DNA from 3 places in the Pseudomonas sp. 1928-m genome. Region 3 is predicted to be linked to each of the others. Evidence: predicted binding sites of a transcription regulator. Region 3 holds the regulator's gene; each other region holds the start of a gene.

Region 1 (7,198 bases), on a different contig from region 3:
CATGCGCTCAGCAAAGGCACCAACGATCAGCGCCGGGGTGATGATGGCGAAGGTCATCTGAAAGGTGATGAAGACCGTCTCCGGAACACCAGCCACCAGGCTGTCCAGGGTCAAACCAGAAAGGAAGGCTTTGGAGAAACCGCCGACGAAGGAGTTGAAGTTGACGACCCCCTGCTCCATGCCGGTGCTGTCAAAGGCCAGGCTGTAGCCGTAAACGACCCACAGAATGCTGATCAACCCGGTTACCGCAAAACACTGCATCAACACCGACAGCACGTTCTTGGAACGCACCATGCCGGCGTAGAACAGCGCCAGACCAGGGATGGTCATAAACAGCACCAGTACAGTGGCGACTAACATCCAAGCGGTGTCGCCGCTGTTCAGGCTTGCCTCTTCGGCCATGGCAAAGCCAGGAACGAGAGACAAAAGGGCTCCTAGCCCTGCGATTTTTCGCAGAGTCATGGTTTAACTCCTGGGGCGTGGGGTTCGTTCGGAGGCTTAAACTGCGTCGGTGCCGGTTTCGCCGGTACGGATGCGGATCGCCTGTTCCAGGTTTACAACGAAAATCTTGCCGTCACCGATCTTGCCGGTGTTAGCAGCCTTGGTGATGGCCTCGATCACGCGATCGAGTTGATCGTCAGCGATGGCCACGTCGATTTTCACTTTTGGCAAGAAATCGACCACGTATTCAGCGCCGCGGTACAGCTCGGTATGGCCCTTCTGGCGACCAAAGCCTTTGACTTCAGTGACAGTGATGCCCTGCACGCCGATCTCCGACAGTGACTCACGGACGTCGTCCAGCTTGAACGGCTTGATGATGGCAGTGACTAGCTTCATGTAACTCTCTCCCGTGTATGGTGGACTTGCCCCAGGAATTACGAACCCGGCCCAAGTCTAAGCGCAGTGCCTGGCTTTTGTAATGCATCGCAGCCCTGACCCAGCGGCACCGATGCTCACCAACCGCTCCCGACGAAACACTTCCCCGCTTCGCCTGACGCACCGGAACTGCATCGGTGCATGCGTCGCAAGAGACAAAGCAGAAAGCTTGCCAGAACCGCCAAAACCGATTTATTTCATGCAGTTACCCGGCAAACAGGCGTTTTAGCCCGGTACTAGCCAACCGCCAGCGCACAACAACGGTGCAACAGCCAACCAAGCAACGCGCGAAAACTGTGCAACCCGCGCCAATCCTGCGCCGGCCACACCCGGCAAGCCGGGTAAAGCTGCGTGCTACACTGCCGCCACCTGCAAACGGAACCTCACCATGCTGCCACCTAAAGCCCTGCTAGACGCCCTGACCACCCACGCCTCGCGCCTGTTCAACGGTGACGCGCCCTTGCCCCGCGGTGAATTCGAAGCCCAGTTCAAGGTGCTGCTGCAAAGCGCCTTCAGCAAACTCGACCTGGTCAGCCGCGACGAATTCGACAGCCAGATGGTCGTCCTGGCCCGCACCCGCGCTCGCCTGGAAGCCCTCGAAGCCAAGGTTGCCGAGATGGAAACCCGTAGCGCAGACGCCCCAGCTACCAGCGAGTAACGCCCGCAGCGGATGCATCAGCCGATCAAGGAGTGATCGATGTCCCTGGCCATAGTCCACAGCCGCGCCCAGGTGGGAGTTGAAGCCCCCGCCGTCACCGTCGAAGCCCATTTGGCCAATGGCCTGCCTTCACTAGCACTGGTCGGCCTGCCGGAAACCGCCGTCAAGGAAAGCAAGGACCGGGTGCGCAGCGCCATCCTCAACTGCGCCTTCGAGTTCCCGCCCAGACGGATTACCTTGAACCTGGCACCGGCAGATTTGCCCAAGGACGGCGGACGCTTCGACCTGGCGATTGCCCTCGGCATTCTCGCCGCCAGCGGCCAGGTGCCGGCCAGCGCGCTGGAGCACCTCGAGTGCCTCGGCGAACTGGCGCTGTCCGGGGCGATTCGCCCAGTACAGGGCGTCTTACCTGCTGCACTGGCCGCCCGCGCCGCCGGACGCACCTTAGTGGTGCCCAAGGCCAATGCCGAAGAAGCCAGCCTGGCGTCGGGGCTGACGGTGATTGCCGTCGAGCACCTGCTGGAAGTCGCCGCCCACCTCAATGGCCAGACACCAATTGCGCCGTATCAGGCCCAGGGTCTGTTGCGCCAGATCCTGCCCTACCCCGATCTGGCCGAAGTGCAGGGACAGATCGCCGCCAAACGCGCCCTGCTGGTAGCGGCGGCCGGCTCGCACAATCTCTTATTCACAGGCCCACCCGGCACCGGCAAAACCCTGCTGGCCAGCCGTTTGCCCGGCCTGCTGCCAGCGCTGGATGAACAGGAAGCGCTGGAAGTGGCGGCGATTCACTCCGTGGCCAGCCACACGCCGCTAAGTGCCTGGCCGCAAAGACCCTTTAGAACGCCTCATCACAGCGCATCCGGCCCGGCGCTGGTCGGCGGTGGCAGCCGCCCGCAGCCCGGCGAAATCACCTTGGCCCATCACGGTGTTTTATTCCTCGATGAGCTCCCCGAGTTTGATCGCAAGGTTTTGGAAGTTTTACGTGAGCCCCTGGAAAGCGGGCAGATCGTGATTGCTCGCGCTCGCGACAAGGTGCGTTTCCCTGCGCGCTTTCAGTTGGTGGCGGCGATGAACCCCTGCCCCTGTGGGCATCTGGGCGATCCGTCCGGGCGCTGCCGCTGTAGCAGCGAGCAGATCCAACGTTACCGCAGCAAACTTTCCGGCCCGCTGCTCGACCGCATCGACCTGCACCTCAGCGTGCCACGGGAAACCACCCGGCTGGGTGCCAACGCCGAACCCGGCCCAAGCAGCGCCGAGCTGGCCGCCCAAGTGGTGCAAGCGCGTCAGCAGCAACTGGCGCGCCAGGGTTGCGCCAATGCCCACCTAGACCTCAACGGCGTGCAACAGCATTGCAGCCTGCAGGGCGAAGACCGCCAATGGCTGGAAAACGCCTGCGAGCGCCTGGGTCTGAGCCTGCGCGCAGCGCACCGCGTATTAAAAGTGGCGCGCACCCTGGCCGATTTGGATAGCGCCGCGCGTATCAGCCGCAGCCACCTGGGTGAAGCCCTGCAGTACCGCCCCAGCATCAGCGGCGCCTGAATAGCGCGCATAAAGAAGCCCCGCATGCGGGGCTTCTTTATATAAAGCTAAAGCACTTACTGGTCGCGACGGGCAGCCTGCTCACGACAGGCATCGCCGAATGCCTTGAAGATTTTCACCGAATGCGGGTTCTGCGCCGCCTGCCATTCCGGGTGCCATTGCACCGCCAGGGTGAACTGCTCGGCGCCTGGCAGGTGAATCGCTTCGATCAGGCCATCTTCGGCATGGGCCAGAGCTTCGACACCCTCGCCCAGTTGATCAACGGCCTGCCCGTGCAGCGAATTGACCGGGAAATCCGCATGGCCCATCAGTTCAGCAAACCAGCTGCCCGGCAGCGCACGCACGCTATGGCTGTCGGCATACTGCACAGCCACCGGAGCACTGGTGTCTTCGCGGTGGTCATTCATGCCCGGTACTTCGTAGACCTTCTGGTGGATATTACCGCCCAGGGCCACGTTGATTTCCTGCATGCCGCGGCAAATGCCAAACAGCGGCAGGCCACGTGCCAGAGCGCCGCGGATCAGCGGGATATCGAACAGATCGCGGTCCTGATCCTGGCCCTTGCTCGGGGTCAGGTTTTCCTGGCCGTAGAGGGCCGGATCGATATTGCTGCCCGCACCGGTCAGGTACACGCCGTCGACCATCGACAGGTACTGCTCGATGTCATCGGCGCCGCAGCAGCTGGGCGCCAGCAGCGGCACACAGCCAGACAGTTCGACCAGGGGGGTTATGTATTTGTGGGTCATTACTTGATAGGCATGCCCTTTGCGCTCTTGAGCGCCCATGGACATCAGGACAACCGGTTTACGCGCGCCTGGGCGCTGTTTCGTATTGTTGTTGGACATACATCACCTTGGGGCAGCCGTGATTGGCTGCCGTTGTTGTGCAGAAGGGCTGACGGTTGTCGCGCACCTTCTGTTTTACGGCTGATTGCGCCTGTCTAGATGCCCGCCGCAGCGGCAGCAGATGCGCGAGAAACGCCCATCTGGCAGTCACAACCCTGAAGCCAGTCTGCCAAAGCCGTAAAATATGTCAAACAAATACGCTCATAATGTTAAGAAATCAGACCGCAAGCAGCAGGCAACCCAGCCCAACAAACGAAGCAAGCTACTGTTTTAACAGCATTAATCTGAGAAAGCCGGCAAACGATAGTCCAATATTTTTTACGCCTTGTGCGCTGTCGTGCTAACGCGCTCGATTGTCCACCCGCTCAACCACGGGCAGCTGCATCGCCGCCACATCCGCCACCAGATAATCGCGCAAGCGGCAAAAACGCTCCTGGCCTCGACGCGCCTTGGGCCAGACCAGGTAGTAACTGCAGCCACTGCGCACCGCGCTGGGCCAAGGCAGGCCAAGCCGGCCCTGAGCGACATCCTCGGCAACCATCACCAGATCGCCAATCGACACGCCATAGCCGCGCGCAGCAGCGACCATGCCCAACTCCAGGGTATCGAATACCTGACCACCCTTAAGCGGCACCTGATCTGCCAAACCCATGGCCTGCAGCCACTGCCGCCAGTCGCGGCGATCCGGGGTGGGGTGCAGCAGTTCGGCGGCCTGCAGGCGTGGCAGATCCCAGGGCTGTTCGCTCAAGGCCTCAGGCGCGCAGACCGGAATCAGCCATTCGGCGAACAGTTCGGTACTTTCCCACTCATCCGGGAAGTCGCCCTGGCTCAGCAGCACGGCGCAGTCGAACGGCTCATGCAGAAAGTCCACCTTGTCCACGTCCATCCAGGCGCTGGTCAGTTGCACTTCACTGGCGCTGATCAGGCGATAGCGTGACAGGCGCGCCAGCAGCCAGCGCATGGTCAGCGTCGATGGGGCCTTCAGGCGCAGCACGGTATCGTCGACACGCAGGGTGTTGCAGGCCCGCTCCAGCGCCTCGAAACCATCGCGCAGCCCCGGCAACAACATGCGCGCGGTCTCGGTGAGTTGCAGGCTGCGGCCACGGCGCTCGAACAGGCGGCAGGCGAAGTGCTCTTCCAGGGTGCGCACATGCCGGCTGACCGCACTCTGGGTGATCGCCAACTCTTCGGCCGCGCGAGTAAAGGAGCTGTGCCGCGCCGCCGCCTCGAAGGCGCGCAAGGCATAGAGCGGCGGCAAGCGCTGGCTCACGACTGCGATCCATGAGTAATAGTCATGCCTGTCATCGCTATTATCCTTTTGTGCTGTCGCCGTTGGCTTATGAGAATAGGCGCATTCTCTGCCTGCGCGGATCACCCGGGCAAGCCTTCTGACTGAGTAGAACTCATCATGCCGCATCCACTGCGTGGCGAACTGCACGCCATTCTGAAACTCGCCGGGCCGCTGATTGCCGCGCAACTGGCGCATGTGCTGATGGTGTTTACCGACACTGTGATGATGGGCCTGCTTGGCCCTGCGACCCTGGCGGCCGGCGGCCTGGGCGCGGCCAGCTATTCCTTTGTATCGATCTTCTGCGTTGGGGTGATTGCCTCGGTCGGCAATCTGGTGGCGATCCGTCACGGCGCGCAGGACGCCGCCGGGGTTACCCGGCTGACGCAGAACGGCCTGTGGCTCGGCTGGGGCCTGGCGCTGCTGGCCGGCCTGACGCTGTGGAACCTCGGCCCAGCGCTGCTGTATTTCGGCCAGCAACCGGAGAACGTCAGCGGCGGCATGCAGTTTCTCTCCACCCTGGTGTTTGCCCTGCCCGGCTATATGAGTTTTATGGCGCTGCGCGGTTTTACCAGCGCCATTGGCCGCCCAGGCCCGGTAATGGCCATCAGCATTGGCGGCGCGCTGGCCAACTTCGTCCTCAACTATGCACTGATCAAGGGCTGGTTCGGCCTGCCGCCACTGGGCCTGGCCGGGATCGGTCTGGTGACTGCCGTGGTGATGAATGTCATGGCGTTGCTGCTGGCCTGGCATGTGCTGCACCACAGCGCCTACAGCCCTTATCCGCTGTGGCGCGGCCTGCTGCGGCCGGTGTGGACCGAGCTGAAAGAGCTGCTGCGCCTGGGCCTGCCGATTGGCGGCACCTACGCGGTGGAGTCCGGGCTGTTTGCCTTTGCCGCGCTGTGCATGGGCGCGCTGGGCAGCACCCAACTGGCGGCACACCAGATCGCGATCATGTCGGTGTACGTGGCCTTTATGGTGCCGGTGGGGATTTCCTACGCGGTGACCTTCCGCATCGGCCAGCACTTTGGTGCCGGCCGCCTACAGCAGGCACGCCAGGCCGGGCGCCTGGGCCTGGGTCTTGGTGCGCTGTGCATGCTCGGTTTCGCCTGTTTGTTCTGGCTGGCGCCGCAGTGGGTGGTCGGGCTGTTTCTCGATCACACAGACAGCGGCTATAGCGAGGTGGTGCGCCTGGCCGTGGCGCTGCTGGCGATTGCCGCCTGGTTCGAATTCTTCGACGGTATCCAGACCATCGCCATGGGCGCGATTCGCGGCCTCAAGGACGCCAAGACCACCTTCTGGGTCGGCCTCGGCTGCTACTGGGCAGTCGGTGCACCACTGGCCTGGGCGCTGGCATTTCCCCTGGGCTGGGGCGCAGAAGGCGTGTGGTGGGGGTTGGCCGGCGGCCTGGCTTGCGCGGCCATCGGCCTGACTCTGGGTTTCGAATGGAAAACCGCCCGCCTGCTGCAACCAACGGCCGCAGCGCTCACCTCACCAGCTAGGCGTCTGGTTTCTTGAAGCGATAAAACAGATTGGGCTCGCTGACCAGGTAGAGCACACCCTGGTTATCCATGGCGATGCCCTCACCCTGGGGCACGCTGCGGGTCAGGCCATTGCGCCCGGCCAGCAGTGACAGGCTGCTGATCGGCTTGCCCTCGATATTCAGCTCCAGCACCAGCCGTGACTCATCGGACAGCGCCAGCAGATGGCCGCTGCGCTCATCAAACTGCAGGCTGGACAGATCGCGCACAAACAACCCGGCATCACGCTGCTGATCATCCACCACATGCACGGCGAAGGGTTGCTGCGGATCACGCTGCGGGAAACCGTGAATTTCATAGATGCGGATCGGGTCGCGCTCCTTGGCAACAAACAGACGCTGGCCAACCGAGTCGTAGGCCAGCCCCTCAAAGCCTTTGTTGCCATTGCGGCCGATGCTAAGGGAGAACTGCTGCGCCTGATCGGCATGCAACTCGGTGGTGCGGTCATCGA
Region 2 (7,198 bases), on a different contig from region 3:
CCGCAAACGCGGCAGCAGCTCGGCCTCCAGCTCATTAAACAGCACCCGACTCAGCGCCTCGAAGGTATGCCGCGCCTGACTATCCGGGCCGCTCCGTAGCGGCGCCGCCACGCCCATCCGCTGCCGCCAGCTGAGCAGCAGCGGCTCCGGGTCCGGCAGCAAGGCCGATAGCGGCCCGGTCAGCGCGCCCACCAGCTCGCGGTAAAGTTTGGCGCGCTCCAGCTTGCGTTCAGTGGTCGCGGCCACTTCACCGAGAAACTCATTGAGGGCAAACGGCGGTTTGTCGGCATATTTGCTTTCCCACAGCGCCAGCACGGCCAGCAGTTCGTCCTCGGCAAAGTGCCCGGCCAGCCCGGTGTAGATCGCCCGTCGGCGAGTTGCCAGGCTCATCTCACACCTTCCTCGGCAGGTCGTGGCTGTCGAAGGTCACGGCCAGGTTGAACTCGGGATAGCCCACCTCGGCGTGCTCGGCATAATCCAGACCGCGCTGCTCATGTTGCGTGGAGGTGCGCAAACCAAGGGTTTTCGCCAGCAACAGATAGAGCATCAATGCCAACGGGAAGGCCCAGATAAACGCCACACCGGCGCCCAGCAGTTGCACGCCGACCCGCGACCAGTTGAACAGATCACCACTGAAGAACAGCCCGGCCGCCACGGTGCCCCAGACACCGGCAAAGCCATGCACGGGCACGGCGCCGACCACATCATCAAGCTGCCAACGCTCCAGCAGGCGCATGCCGAACACCACCACAAAACCGGCCACCAGCCCGGTCAGCAGGGCAAACAGCGGCGACATCGTCGCGCAACCGGCGGTGATGCCGACCAGGCCACCGAGCGAACCGTTCACCGTAGTCGTCAGCAGCACCGGGCTGGAGGTGCTGCGCTGCGCCAGAAACGCGCCAAGTGCCCCGGCCGACGCTGCCAGATGGGTATTCAGGGCAATCAGACCGAGGCTGACATTCATCTCCAGGCTGCTGCCGGCGTTAAAACCGAACCAGCCAACCCAGAGAATAAAGCCGCCCAGCGCGACCAGGCTGAGGTTGTGCCCGGGAATGCTGCGCGGCGTACCGTCCGCAGCAAAACGCCCCAGACGCGGCCCCAGCACCAGAATACCGGCCAGCGCACACCAGGCGCCGATGCTGTGCACCACGGTCGAGCCGGCAAAGTCGATAAAGCCCAGCGCCGCCAACCAGCCCTGGCCGCCATAGATGCCGCTCCACACCCAGCTGCCAAACACCGGGTAGATAAACCCGCTGATCACCACCGCGCCAATCAGGTAGGCCGAGTAACGCGTACGCTCGGCCATCGCGCCACTGGCGATGGTTGCTGCGGTGGCGGCAAACATCATCTGAAATAACAGAAAGGTGAAATCCCAGGGTTCGCCATCATGTGGCGCGAAATGGCTCATGCCGAACCAGCCGGTGATATTGCTGCCGAACATCAGACCGAAACCCAGCAGCCAGAAGGTGATGCCGCCGACGCAGCCGTCCATGTAATTTTTCATCATCACATTGACTGCGTTCTTCGCTCGCGACATGCCGCTTTCAAGCAAGGCAAAGCCGGCCTGCATAAAGAACACCAGCACGCTGGCCAACACCAGCCAAGCGGTGTTGAGCGCCTCATCGCTGGCCGCCTGAGCCAGTGGTGAAACCGCAAATGCAGCTATCCCTAACAGTCGAGTTTTCATCGCAGCGTCCCCCATGACGGTGAGTACCGGGGGCTTCGCAACTCTCATGCCAAAGGAAAAAATAGCTGGGCGCGCGTTTTAACCTTGCCTAGCAACGGCCCGAAGGCTGGCCACCAGGGATGGCAGCGCATAAAAAACCGCCCAACGGTGCTCAAGCCACAAGCAACTCGCACCGACACAGTGCAAGCAGCCAACACCGCTGCCAGTGGTCGCGCCATCGCCGCGCAGATAATTTGTTCGACAAAGTTTGGTAATGGCCCTTTGACTGCAAGCGCGACTTTGCCAATACTCACTAGCGTCTGACGCCGAAGGCCTCGAACAAGGAACCGTCATTTGAAGCTGGAACTCAAAAACAGCTTGTCACTTAAGTTGCTCCGCGTAGTGCTGCTTTCGGCACTGATCGTCGGCGTGGTCTTGAGTCTTGCCCAGATCGTCTTCGACGTTTACAAAACACGTCAGGCAGTGGCCAACGACGCGCACCGGATTCTCGGCATGTTCCGCGACCCCTCCACCCAGGCGGTTTACAGCCTGGACCGGGAAATGGGCATGCAGGTGATCGAAGGCCTGTTCCAGCATGAGTCGGTGCGCATGGCCGCCATCGGCCACCCCAACGAGCCGATGCTGGCGGAAAAAGCCCGAGAGCAAGTCGACATCCCCACGCGCTGGCTGACCGACCCGATCCTTGGTAAAGAACAGAATTTCACCACCCAACTGGTTGGCCGCGGCCCCTACAGCGAATACTACGGCGACCTCAGCATCACCCTCGACACGGCCCCCTACGGCGAGAGCTTTGTCACCAACTCGGTGATCATCTTTATCTCCGGTGTGCTGCGCGCCCTGGCCATGGGGCTGGTGCTGTACCTGGTCTACCACTGGCTGCTGACCAAGCCGCTGTCGAAGATCATCGAGCACCTGACCAATATCAACCCGGACCGCCCCAGCGAGCACAAGTTGCCGATGCTCAAGGGCAACGAGAAGAACGAACTGGGGCTGTGGATCAATACCGCCAACCAGCTGCTCTCCTCCATCGAACGCAACACCAACCTGCGCCGTGAAGCGGAAAACAGCCTGCTGCGCATGGCCCAGTACGACTTCCTTACCGGCCTGCCGAACCGTCAGCAGCTGCAACAGCAACTCGACCAGATTATCGAAGACGCCGGCCGCCTAAACCGGCGCGTGGCGGTGCTCTGCGTAGGTTTGGATGACTTCAAAGGGATCAACGAACAGTTCAGCTATCAGACTGGCGACCAGTTGCTGCTGGCCCTGTCCGACCGCTTGCGCAGCCACAGTGGCCGCCTCGGCGCCCTCGCCCGTTTGGGTGGTGACCAGTTCGCCCTGGTGCAGGCCGATATCGAGCAGCCTTACGAGGCCGCCGAGCTGGCGCAGAGCGTACTCGATGACCTCGACAACCCCTTTATGCTCGATCAGCAGCAAGTGCGCCTACGCGCCACCATCGGCATCACCCTGTTCCCGGAAGATGGCGACAGCACCGAGAAGCTGCTGCAGAAAGCCGAACAGACCATGACCCTGGCCAAAAGCCGCTCACGCAACCGCTACCAGTTCTATATCGCCAGCGTCGACAGCGAAATGCGCCGCCGCCGCGAGCTGGAAAAAGACCTGCGTGACGCCCTGGCTCTGGACCAACTGCATTTGGTTTACCAGCCGCAGGTCGACTACCGCGACCACAGCGTGGTTGGTGTTGAAGCGCTGCTGCGCTGGCAGCATCCGCAACATGGTTTCGTGCCGCCGGACCTGTTTATCCCGCTGGCCGAACAGAACGGCACCATCATCCCGATTGGCGAATGGATTCTCGACCAGACCTGCCGCCAACTGCGCGAATGGCACGATCAGGGCTTCACCGAGCTGCGTATGGCGGTCAACCTCTCCACCGTGCAGCTGCACCACGCCGAGCTGCCACGGGTGGTCAACAACTTGATGCAGGTCTACCGCCTGCCGCTGCGCAGCCTGGAATTGGAAGTCACCGAAACCGGCCTGATGGAAGACATCAACACCGCCGCCCAGCACCTGCTCAGCCTGCGTCGCTCCGGTGCTCTGATCGCGATTGATGACTTCGGTACCGGCTACTCCTCGCTGAGCTACCTGAAGAGCCTGCCGCTGGACAAAATCAAGATCGACAAGAGCTTCGTGCAGGACCTGCTGGAAGACGAAGACGACGCGACCATCGTGCGCGCCATCATCCAGCTGGGTAAGAGCCTTGGCATGCAGGTCATCGCCGAGGGCGTGGAAACCGTCGAGCAAGAGGCTTACATCATCGCTCAGGGTTGTAACGAGGGTCAGGGCTACCTGTACAGCAAGCCGCTGCCGGCCCGCGAGCTAACTGCTTACCTGAAACAGGCCAGGCGATTGAACAGCGCCGCCAACCCCGCCACGCTCTAGCGCCGACGCCTACAAAAAAGCCCGCCAATTTTGGCGGGCTTTTTTATGCGCGGCGCTTTCACCTAGAAGCTGTTGATACCGAGCAACCAGGCTGCTGCCAGCGCGCCGGCCAGACACAGCACAACACCGCCAGCTGCCTGCCAGTAGAACTGCCGCACCAGCTCATCCTCGCCGGCGCAGGAGAGGATAAACGGCTGCGCCTCACGCGGCTTACTCAGGTGATGCTGCACCGGCTGAGTGCTTTGCCGACGATGCCGGTCTTCAGCTTCCAGGCCCGCAGCCAGCTGTACGCGCTGCCATTCACGCTCATCCAGCTGGCCATTGCCGTCGCTGTCAAAGCGCTGCAGCAGGCCGCCGAAGTCGCCCTTCCATTCGCGGATTACCGCACCTTGAGCGGCTGGCAGATCCAGGCCCTGGCGACCGCCACCGCTGCTGCGAAAATCACCAATGGCATACAACGGCTGGCCGGCATGCAAACGCTCCTCGGTATAGCGGTAACGCTCGTCGTTGCTGAACAGCGCGCGCCAACCGGTTTTCGCCGCGCCCAGCGGGTGACGCAAGCTGCCTTTCCAGACTTCACGGGTCAGCGGCCGCACCTGTGCGCCGCGCGGGTCGACCAGGCAGCTGCCGGTGCTGTCGTCGAGTCGCAGCAACGCCTCACTACTGCCGCTTTCCAGGGTGCGCCAGCTGCGTTTCTTGCCGTTTGAGGTGTACTCCTCGATCTTGTAACGCCACCACAAGCAGGGCGTATTGGTCAGCGGCCCGAGTAGGGCAGGCTCGGCGCTGTCATGCAGTACGCCGTAGAACTCGACATAGCCCTGGGCCGCCGAGCGAATCTTCGACGTCGGCGTATCAAGCAGATGCCGCGCCTGGGAGAAACGCCGCAAGAACCACCACGCCCCGCCCGCGCTGACCGCCAAACTGCAGGCCAGCCCGACAACCTGTCCTTGAATATCCACGGCTTAGCCAAACAGCGACTTGAGGTCGACATCGGCTTTTTCGCCTTCGCTGAACTCCAGCAGCGCCGCTTCCTTGAAAGCGAAAGCGCGAGCGACGATCACGTCGGGGAACTGCTCGATGCGCACGTTGTTCAGGTTGACCGCCTCGTTGTACAGCTCGCGGCGGTCGGCAATGCCGTTTTCCAGGCCGCTGATGCGCTGCTGCAGGTGCTGGAAGCTCTCATTGGCTTTCAGTTCCGGGTAGTTCTCGGCCAAGGCAAACAGCTGACCGAGGCCGGCGCGCAGCCCTGTCTCGGCCTTGCCCAGGGCATTCATGTCACCCTTGGCCTGTGCGCTGGAAACCGCCTGGCGTGCGGCAATCACCGCTTCCAGGGTGCCGCGCTCGTGCTGCATGTATTGCTTGCAGGTTTCCACCAGCTTGGGCAATTCCTCATGGCGCTGCTTGAGCATCACATCGATGTTCGACCAGGCCTTGCTCACGCCGTGCTTCAAACGCACCAGCGCGTTGTAGAGCATCACGGCATACGCCGCGAGGAGGACCAACAGCACAATGATGACAACACTGGTAAGGCTCATGCGGAACTCCTGAGTGGTTCTTGAAGGCAGCTGTGTGGGCATTTTAGCCGTATCAAATGGCCCAATCGCAGAGTTTGCGGTGAAAAAGCTGCATTGACCCTTTGCGCAAAATGAAAATCTTTCGCATTATGTTTCGGCTTTTGTACCCGCGCGCGTGGGTGCTTACTCTCACCAGCAAAGGATTCCGCCATGCTTCGTATGCCCCTGGCCTCTGCCAGCCTGCTTGCCATCGCCATTTCACTCGCCGGTTGCGGTGAAGACAAAGCGCCAGCCAGCCAAGCCGCCGCACCTGCTGCCAGCAGCGCCAGCGCCCCGGCAGCAGCCACCAGCCAAGTCGATGAAGCCGCCAGCAAAGCTGTGGTCAGCCACTACGCAGACCTGGCCCTGGCCGTATTCAGCGACGCTGCCAGCACTGGCAAAACCCTGCAAGCAGCCGTAGACGCCCTGCTCGCCAACCCGAATGACGACACCCTGAAAGCCGCCCGCGAAGCCTGGCTGGCTGCCCGTGTGCCGTATATGCAAAGTGAAGTGTTCCGCTTCGGCAACGCCGTGGTCGACGACTGGGAAGGCCAGCTGAACGCCTGGCCGCTGGACGAAGGCCTGATCGACTACGTTGCCGCCGACTACCAGCACGCCCTGGGCAACCCAGGCGCGCAGGCCAACATCATTGCCAACACCGAGATCCAGGTCGGCGAAGACAAGCTCGATGTCAGCACCATCACCCCGGAGCTGCTGGCCAGCCTGAATGAACTGGGCGGCTCCGAAGCCAACGTTGCCACCGGCTACCACGCCATCGAATTCCTCCTCTGGGGCCAAGACCTGAACGGCAGCGGCCCAGGTGCCGGCGAGCGTCCAGCCAGCGATTATGTGGTGGGTGAAGGCGCCACTGGCGGCAACAACGAGCGCCGTCGCGCCTTCCTCAAGGCTGCCACCGACCTGCTGGTCAGCGACCTCGATGCAATGGTCGGCGAATGGCAAGCCGGCAAAACCGACAACTACCGCGCCACGCTGGAAGCCGACACCGCTGAAAACGGCCTGCGCAAGATGCTGTTCGGCATGGGCAGCCTGTCCCTCGGCGAACTGGCCGGCGAGCGCATGAAGGTCGCACTGGAAGCCAACTCCACCGAAGACGAGCACGACTGCTTCAGTGACAACACCCACAACTCGCACTTCTACAACGGCAAAGGTATTCGCAACGTCTACCTGGGCGAGTACAAGAAGGTCGATGGCACCACCCTGACCGGCCCAAGCCTGTCGTCGCTGGTGGCCAAGGTTGACGCCGCCGCTGACAGCACCCTGAAAGCCGATCTCGAAGCCACCGAAGGCAAGCTGCAGGCGCTGGTCGACAGCGCGAACAACGGCAAGCACTTCGATCAGCTGATCGCCGCCGACAACGCCGAAGGCCAGCAGATCGTTCGTGATGCCATCGCTGCTCTGGTCAAGCAGACCGGTGCAATCGAGCAGGCCGCCGGCAAGCTCGGTATCAGTGATCTCAACCCCGATACCGCTGACCACAGCTTCTAAGCTGCGTAGGACTTGCTGCGACTCACGAAGTCCTAGCTTGTAGTGATGAAAAAGC
Region 3 (7,198 bases):
ACCGACGGCAAGCTGTACTTCCTCGTCGACGGTAGCGAGTTCAAGACCTTCAACACCCTCGACGGCCACGGCATCAAGATGCTGATCAACTCTGGCGTGCGCACCGCGATTATCAGCGGCCGCAAAACCCCCGTGGTTGAGCGCCGTGCGCAGAACCTGGGGATTCAGCACCTGTACCAGGGCCGCGAAGACAAGCTGGTGGTACTCGATGAACTGCTCGGCGAACTGGGCCTAGACTATGCACAGGTCGCTTACCTGGGTGACGACCTGCCTGATCTGCCGGTGATCCGCCGTGTCGGCCTGGGCATGGCAGTTGCCAGCGCCGACGGCTTTGTCCGCCAGCACGCCCACGGCGTGACCCGCGCTCGCGGTGGCGAAGGCGCCGCCCGTGAGTTCTGCGAATTGATCATGCACGCCCAAGGCACCCTTGAAGCCGCTCAAGCCGCTTACCTATAGGCCAACCATGCCCCGCAAGTTATTCAATATCGCCCTGTTCGCCTTTGTCGCCCTGCTGGTGGCGGCGCTTGGCTACTGGAACCTCAGCCCGGAAAGCTTTAACCAGCAAGCGCGCAGCGCTGGAACAGATAACGCCATCGATTTTTACGCCACCAATACCTATACCGTGCAATACCAGGCCGATGGCAAGCTGCATTATGAGCTGCAGGCCGACAAGGTCGAACATATCAAGGCTAGCGACATCACCCTGATGACCAGTCCGAACATGAATCTGTTCCGCGGCACCGAGCTGCCCTGGAAAATCCGCAGCGAGCGCGGTGAAGTATCGCCGGGCGGCGCTGAGGTCGAGCTGATCGACAAGGTGCGCGTCGAGCGCACTGACGCCAAAGGCCGCCCGACCATCCTCACCACCAGCCGCCTGACCGTATTCCCCGAGAAGGAATATGCGCAGACCCAGCAAGCCGTTAGAATCGACGCGGCCAATGGGGTGACCACGGCAAAAGGAATGAAAGCGTACATGAATGACGGCAGGATGCTCCTGCTGTCCAACGTAAGAGGTCAGCATGAGGCTCGTTAACACCCTCCCCCTACTACTCAGCCTCAGCGCCGCACTCGGAAGTGTCAGCGCCTGGGCATTGCCGTCCGACCGCGAACAGCCGATCCGCATCCAGGCCGACAGCGCAGAACTGGACGACAAACAAGGCGTGGCGGTTTATCGCGGTGACGTCGTCATCACCCAGGGCACCATGAAGGTCACCGGTGACACCGTGACCATCACTCAGAATGCTCAGGGCGATGTCGAGGTATTTACCTCGGTTGGCAAGCCGGCCTACTACGAGCAAAAGCCGTCAGCCGACAAGCAGATCGTCAAGGCCTACGGTCTGACCATCCAGTACTTTATGGCCAACGAGCGCGTGGTATTGATCGATCAGGCCAAGGTGATTCAGGAAGGCAACACCTTCGAAGGCGAGAAAATCGTCTATGACACCCAGCGCCAGATCGTCAACGCCGGCCGCGCCACAGGCACCAATGTCACTGCGCCACGTCCGCGCATCGACATGGTGATCCAGCCGAAGAACAAACCAGCCGACCAGCAGGCGCAGTAATAATGGCCACATTGAAAGCCCAACACCTGGCCAAAAGCTACAAAGGCCGCCAGGTCGTGCGTGACGTCAGCCTAAGCATCGACAGCGGGCAGATCGTCGGTTTGCTCGGCCCCAACGGTGCCGGCAAGACCACCTGCTTCTATATGATTGTTGGCCTGGTACAGGCCGATCAGGGCCGCGTGATGATCGATGATCTCGACGTCAGCCATCAGCCCATGCATGGCCGTGCCCGCGCCGGCATCGGCTACCTGCCACAGGAAGCCTCGATCTTCCGCAAGCTCAGCGTGGCCGACAACATCATGGCCATCCTGGAAACCCGCAAAGACCTCGACGGCGCTGCACGCCGCAAAGAGCTTGAGGGCTTGTTGCAGGAGTTCCATATCAGCCATATCCGCGACAACCTCGGCATGAGCCTGTCCGGTGGTGAGCGCCGCCGCGTGGAAATTGCCCGCGCCCTGGCGACCAACCCCAAGTTCATCCTGCTCGACGAACCCTTTGCCGGTGTCGACCCGATCTCCGTGGGCGACATCAAGCAGATCATCCACCACCTCAAAGCCAAGGGCATTGGTGTATTAATCACCGACCACAACGTGCGCGAGACCCTGGATATCTGCGAAACCGCCTATATCGTCAGCGATGGTCAACTGATCGCCGAAGGTGACGCCGAGGCTATTCTGGCCAACCAGACAGTCAAAGAAGTTTACCTGGGGCATGAGTTCCGGCTGTAACCACAGCTTTTCTCAAGCTGACTGCAGCCAAGGCTAGGCAAAACCCTTAAAGTCAGGCATATAATTTGCTTCCTAGTGGCGCTTTTTAAAAACGCCCTGTAGTGGATTGCGCACAGACGCCGGTAAATAAGGTCTGCAATGAAACCATCGCTAGTCCTGAGAATGGGCCAGCAGCTGACGATGACACCGCAGCTGCAACAGGCCATCCGCCTGCTCCAACTGTCGACCCTGGATCTGCAACAAGAGATCCAGGAGGCCTTGGAGTCCAACCCGATGCTCGAACGCCAGGAAGATGGCGATGATTTCGACAATTCGGACCCTATGGCCGATGGCGCAGAAAGCGCCAGCCCCAGCGAACAGCCCGAAGCGCCCTATCAGGAAACCAACTACCAGGAAGCCACGCAGACCGTGGACAACCTGGAAGAAGGCGATTGGGGCGAGCGCATTCCCAACGAGCTGCCAGTCGATACCGCTTGGGAAGACATCTACCAGACCAGCGCCAGCAGCCTGCCCAGCAGCAGCAACGATGACGACGAGTGGGATTTCACCACCCGCACCTCCAGCGGCGAGAGCCTGCAAAGCCACCTACTGTGGCAACTCAACCTGGCCCCGATGTCGGACAAGGACCGCCTGATTGCGGTCACCCTGATCGACTGCATCAATCAGCAGGGCTATCTGGAAGAGACCCTGGAAGAGGTGGTCGAAGCCTTCGACCCGGAACTGGACATCGAGCTCGACGAAGTCGAAGCCGTGTTGCACCGCATCCAGCAGTTCGAGCCTACCGGTATCGCCGCGCGCAACCTGGGCGAGTGTCTGCTCCTGCAACTGCGTCAGCTGCCGGCGAAAACCCCGTGGCTGAGCGAGGCCCAGCGCCTGGCCAGCGACTACCTGGATCTGCTTGGTAGCCGCGACTATAGCCAGCTGATGCGCCGCATGAAGCTCAAGGAAGACGAGCTGCGCCAGGTTATCGACCTGATCCAGAGCCTCAACCCGCGCCCCGGCTCGCAGATTGAATCCAGCGAGCCGGAATACGTGGTGCCCGACGTGATCGTGCGCAAACACAACGAGCGCTGGCTGGTAGAGCTGAACCAGGAAGCCATGCCGCGCCTGCGGGTCAACGCGCAATACGCCGGTTTTGTGAAGCGCGCCGACTCCAGCGCCGACAACACCTTTATGCGCAACCAGCTGCAGGAAGCGCGCTGGTTTATCAAAAGCCTGCAAAGCCGCAACGAGACCCTGATGAAGGTCGCCACACAGATCGTCGAGCATCAACGCGGCTTCCTCGATTACGGCGACGAGGCGATGAAGCCGCTGGTACTGCACGACATTGCCGAAGCTGTAGGCATGCACGAGTCGACCATCTCGCGTGTGACCACGCAGAAATTCATGCATACGCCGCGCGGCATTTACGAGCTGAAATACTTCTTCTCCAGCCACGTCAGCACCTCCGAGGGCGGCGAATGCTCGTCCACCGCGATCCGCGCCATCATCAAAAAACTGGTCGCAGCGGAAAATGCGAAAAAGCCGTTGAGTGACAGCAAGATCGCTGGTTTACTGGAAGCACAGGGCATTCAAGTCGCTCGCCGCACGGTCGCCAAGTACCGTGAATCCCTCGGAATAGCGCCTTCCAGTGAGCGCAAACGATTGATCTAAGGCGGCACAAAGAAGGAAGACGACCACTCGATACCGAACACCCCCGGCCTCGCCTTTTCGCAAAAGCAGCCATACTGCCAACAAGCAATCAGCGACCGTGCCAGGCTCGTTCCGTAGAGTCTTCCACGCCACAGTGTTCCGGCGGCAGGCCTCTCGCCTGCCTCTTACACACGGCAACAAGGAGAAAGCGGTATGCAAGTCAACATCAGTGGACACCAGCTGGATGTGACCGACGCCCTACGCGACTACATCGCCGAAAAACTCGGCCGATTGGAGCGCCACTTCGACAAGATTACCAACGTGCAAGTCACCATGGAGGTCGAGAAGCTCAAACAGAAAATCGAAGCGACCCTGCACATTGCCGGCGGCGAAGTCGTCGCCAATGCCGAACATGAAGACATGTATGCAGCCATCGATTTACTGACTGATAAACTCGACCGACAACTCATCAAACACAAGGAAAAACAGCTCGAACGTCAACAGGGCGCTATGGCCCGCTGACATCGTCTATCTCCTATGATCCGACTTGAAACTATCCTGACCCCCGGCCGTTCTTTAGTGAACGTGCCGGGCGGCAGCAAAAAACGTGTCCTCGAACAGATTGCCAACCTGGTGGCGCGCGAGCTGCCTGACCTGGATGGCCAAGACATCTTCGAAAGCCTGATTGCCCGGGAAAAACTCGGCTCGACCGGTTTCGGTAATGGTATTGCCATTCCGCACTGTCGCCTGCCCGGTTGTACCGCGCCGATCAGCGCCTTGCTGCGCCTGAACTCTGCCGTAGACTTCGACGCCATCGACGGCGCGCCAGTGGACCTGTTGTTTGTCCTGCTGGTGCCCGAAGCTGCCACCGACGCTCACTTGGAACTGCTCCGGCAGATCGCCAGCATGCTCGACCGCAGCGACGTACGCGCCAGCCTGCGCCAGGCCGAGAGCAGCGAAGCCCTGTATCAGGTGGTCGTGGACGTACAAAGCCAACTCAACCGAGCCTGAGCATGCGCCTGATCATCGTTAGCGGTCGCTCCGGCTCCGGGAAGAGCACCGCCCTCGATGTACTTGAGGACAATGGCTTCTACTGCATCGACAACCTGCCTGCCGGCCTGCTACCTGAACTGGCCGAGCGCGCTCTGCTGCACACCGAACTGCTGCATCCTCAGGTCGCAGTGTCGATTGATGCGCGCAACCTGCCGAGCCATCTCAAGCGCTTCCCTGAGCTGCTTGAAGAAGTTCGCGCGCGGCATATCAAGTGCGATGTGATCTACCTGGATGCCGACGAAGAAACCCTGCTCAAGCGCTTCTCGGAAACCCGCCGACGCCATCCGCTGACCAACGAGAGCCGTTCGCTGGCCGAAGCCATTGCCGATGAAAGCCTGCTACTCGGGCCAATCATCGACCTCGCCGACCTGAAAATCGACACCACCCACCTCAATCTGTATCAGCTGCGCGACAGCCTCAAGCTGCGCCTGCTCAATCAGCCCGAGCCTGGCACTGCGTTTCTGCTGGAGTCCTTTGGCTTCAAGCGCGGCATGCCAGTAGATGCCGACCTGGTATTCGATGTTCGCTGCCTGCCCAACCCGTACTGGAAGCCGGACTTGCGCGACTTCTCCGGGCTCGACCAGCCGGTAGTCGACTACCTCTCGGCCCAGGCCGATGTTGAAGACATGTACCAGGACATCCTCGCCTACCTGACCAAATGGCTGCCGCGCTTTGCCGCCAGCAACCGCGCCTACGTCACGGTGGCGATTGGCTGTACCGGCGGCCACCACCGTTCGGTGTACCTGGCCAACCGCCTGGGTGAAACCCTCAAGCCCATCCTGAAAAACGTTCAGATTCGCCACCGCGACCTCAGTTAAGGAATTGCCGCGATGCCCGCCAGCGAAATCACCATTATCAACAAGCTTGGCCTGCACGCCCGCGCGGCGGCCAAGTTTGTCGGCGTCGCCGGGCGTTTTCCTTGCCAGGTCAAGGTCGGCCGCACACCGGAAAGCCTGGTCGATGGCAAAAGCATTATGGCGGTGATGATGCTCGCCGCCGGCAAAGGCACGCCAGTGCATCTGTACACCGAAGGCGAGCAGGACGCCGAAGCGCTGCAGGCCCTAAGCGAGCTGATCAACAACTACTTCGATGAAGGTGAGTAAAACCGCAGGCAATAAAAAATGTCCGGGAGACATTTTTAACGTCGCGTAGCGACGGCCCGTAGGGTTGCCGCCATGGATGGCAGGCAATAAAAAGGGGCTGAACGCTTACGCGACAGCCCTTTTTCATACAAGCGGAATCAGCTACCGGCCACCGTCATACGCTCGATCAGCACCGAACCGGTGCGGATATTGCTACGCAGCTCCAGATCATTACCCACCGCAACAATTTGCTTGAACATGTCGCGCATATTGCCGGCGATGGTCACTTCCTGCACCGGGAACTGGATTTCGCCATTCTCCACCCAGTAACCACCGGCGCCCCGTGAATAGTCGCCGGTGACCATATTCAGCCCTTGCCCCATCAGCTCGGTCACCAACAGGCCGCGGCCCATACGCTTGAGCAGCGCCTTCTGGTCTTCATCGCCATGGCTGACAAACAGGTTATGCACGCCGCCGGAGTTGGCGGTGCTGGGCATGCCCAGCTTGCGTCCGGAGTAGGTGCCAAGCACATAGGACAGCAACTCGCCGCGCTCGACGAAGGACTTGGCATAGGTCGCCAGACCGTCACCATCGAAAGCCGCACTGCCCAGCGCACGGGGAATATGCGGACGCTCATCGATTTTCAGCCACTCGGGGAACAGCTGTTGGCCCAAAGAACCTTCGAGAAAGGATGACTTGCGGTACAGGTTGCCGCCGGAGATCGCGGCCAGAAAGCTGCCAAACAAACCAGTGGCCAACTCGGCAGCAAACAGCACCGGCACTTCGCAGGTCGGCACCGGGCGCGCACCCAAACGGCTTACCGCACGCTCGGCAGCGCGGCGGCCAATGCCGCCAGCCTCAGCCAACAACTCGCCCTGGCGATTAACGTCGTACCAGTAGTCGCGCTGCATCTGCCCGCCGTCTTCGGCGATCATCACGCAACTCAGGCTGTGCCGCGTGCTGGCATAGCCGCTGACAAAGCCATGGCTGTTGCCATAAACCCGGCAGCCCTGGTGGGTATTCAGCGTCGTGCCGTCGGCGTTCTTGATCCGCTGGTCTGCGGCAAAGGCCGCGGCCTCGCAGCTCAAGGCCTGCTCGATGGCCTGCTCCGGAGTAATCGACCAGGCGTGGTAGAGATCCA

The links. The regulator sigma-54, encoded in region 3, starts transcription at its own class of promoters, with help from an activator protein. The targets are predictions, from matches to a motif close to ANTGGCATNNANNTTGCTNT.
Positions count from the first base shown of each region.
Region 1: the regulator sigma-54 is predicted to act here: its motif matches at 1,034-1,053, upstream of glnK (P-II family nitrogen regulator).
Region 2: the regulator sigma-54 is predicted to act here: its motif matches at 1,722-1,741, upstream of P3C18_RS05350 (ammonium transporter).

Region 1 covers NZ_JARIXO010000003.1:25,391-32,588, reverse strand. Annotated here, with positions in the region: gene P3C18_RS12030 (ammonium transporter) at 1-462, opposite strand, end outside; gene glnK (P-II family nitrogen regulator) at 499-837, opposite strand; gene P3C18_RS12020 (accessory factor UbiK family protein) at 1,265-1,534, shown strand; gene P3C18_RS12015 (YifB family Mg chelatase-like AAA ATPase) at 1,574-3,073, shown strand; gene P3C18_RS12010 (gamma-glutamyl-gamma-aminobutyrate hydrolase family protein) at 3,130-3,918, opposite strand; gene P3C18_RS12005 (LysR substrate-binding domain-containing protein) at 4,259-5,188, opposite strand; gene P3C18_RS12000 (NorM family multidrug efflux MATE transporter) at 5,327-6,724, shown strand; gene P3C18_RS11995 (SdiA-regulated domain-containing protein) at 6,705-7,198, opposite strand, start outside.
Region 2 covers NZ_JARIXO010000001.1:1,194,446-1,201,643, reverse strand. Annotated here, with positions in the region: gene P3C18_RS05355 (hypothetical protein) at 1-390, opposite strand, end outside; gene P3C18_RS05350 (ammonium transporter) at 392-1,687, opposite strand; gene P3C18_RS05345 (GGDEF domain-containing phosphodiesterase) at 2,021-4,084, shown strand; gene P3C18_RS05340 (GIDE domain-containing protein) at 4,147-5,043, opposite strand; gene P3C18_RS05335 (LemA family protein) at 5,047-5,619, opposite strand; gene P3C18_RS05330 (imelysin family protein) at 5,809-7,143, shown strand.
Region 3 covers NZ_JARIXO010000002.1:285,447-292,644, forward strand. Annotated here, with positions in the region: gene P3C18_RS10835 (HAD family hydrolase) at 1-456, shown strand, start outside; gene lptC (LPS export ABC transporter periplasmic protein LptC) at 464-1,033, shown strand; gene lptA (lipopolysaccharide transport periplasmic protein LptA) at 1,020-1,562, shown strand; gene lptB (LPS export ABC transporter ATP-binding protein) at 1,565-2,290, shown strand; gene P3C18_RS10855 (RNA polymerase factor sigma-54) at 2,429-3,943, shown strand; gene raiA (ribosome-associated translation inhibitor RaiA) at 4,136-4,444, shown strand; gene ptsN (PTS IIA-like nitrogen regulatory protein PtsN) at 4,460-4,933, shown strand; gene rapZ (RNase adapter RapZ) at 4,936-5,793, shown strand; gene P3C18_RS10875 (HPr family phosphocarrier protein) at 5,806-6,078, shown strand; gene pmbA (metalloprotease PmbA) at 6,216-7,198, opposite strand, start outside.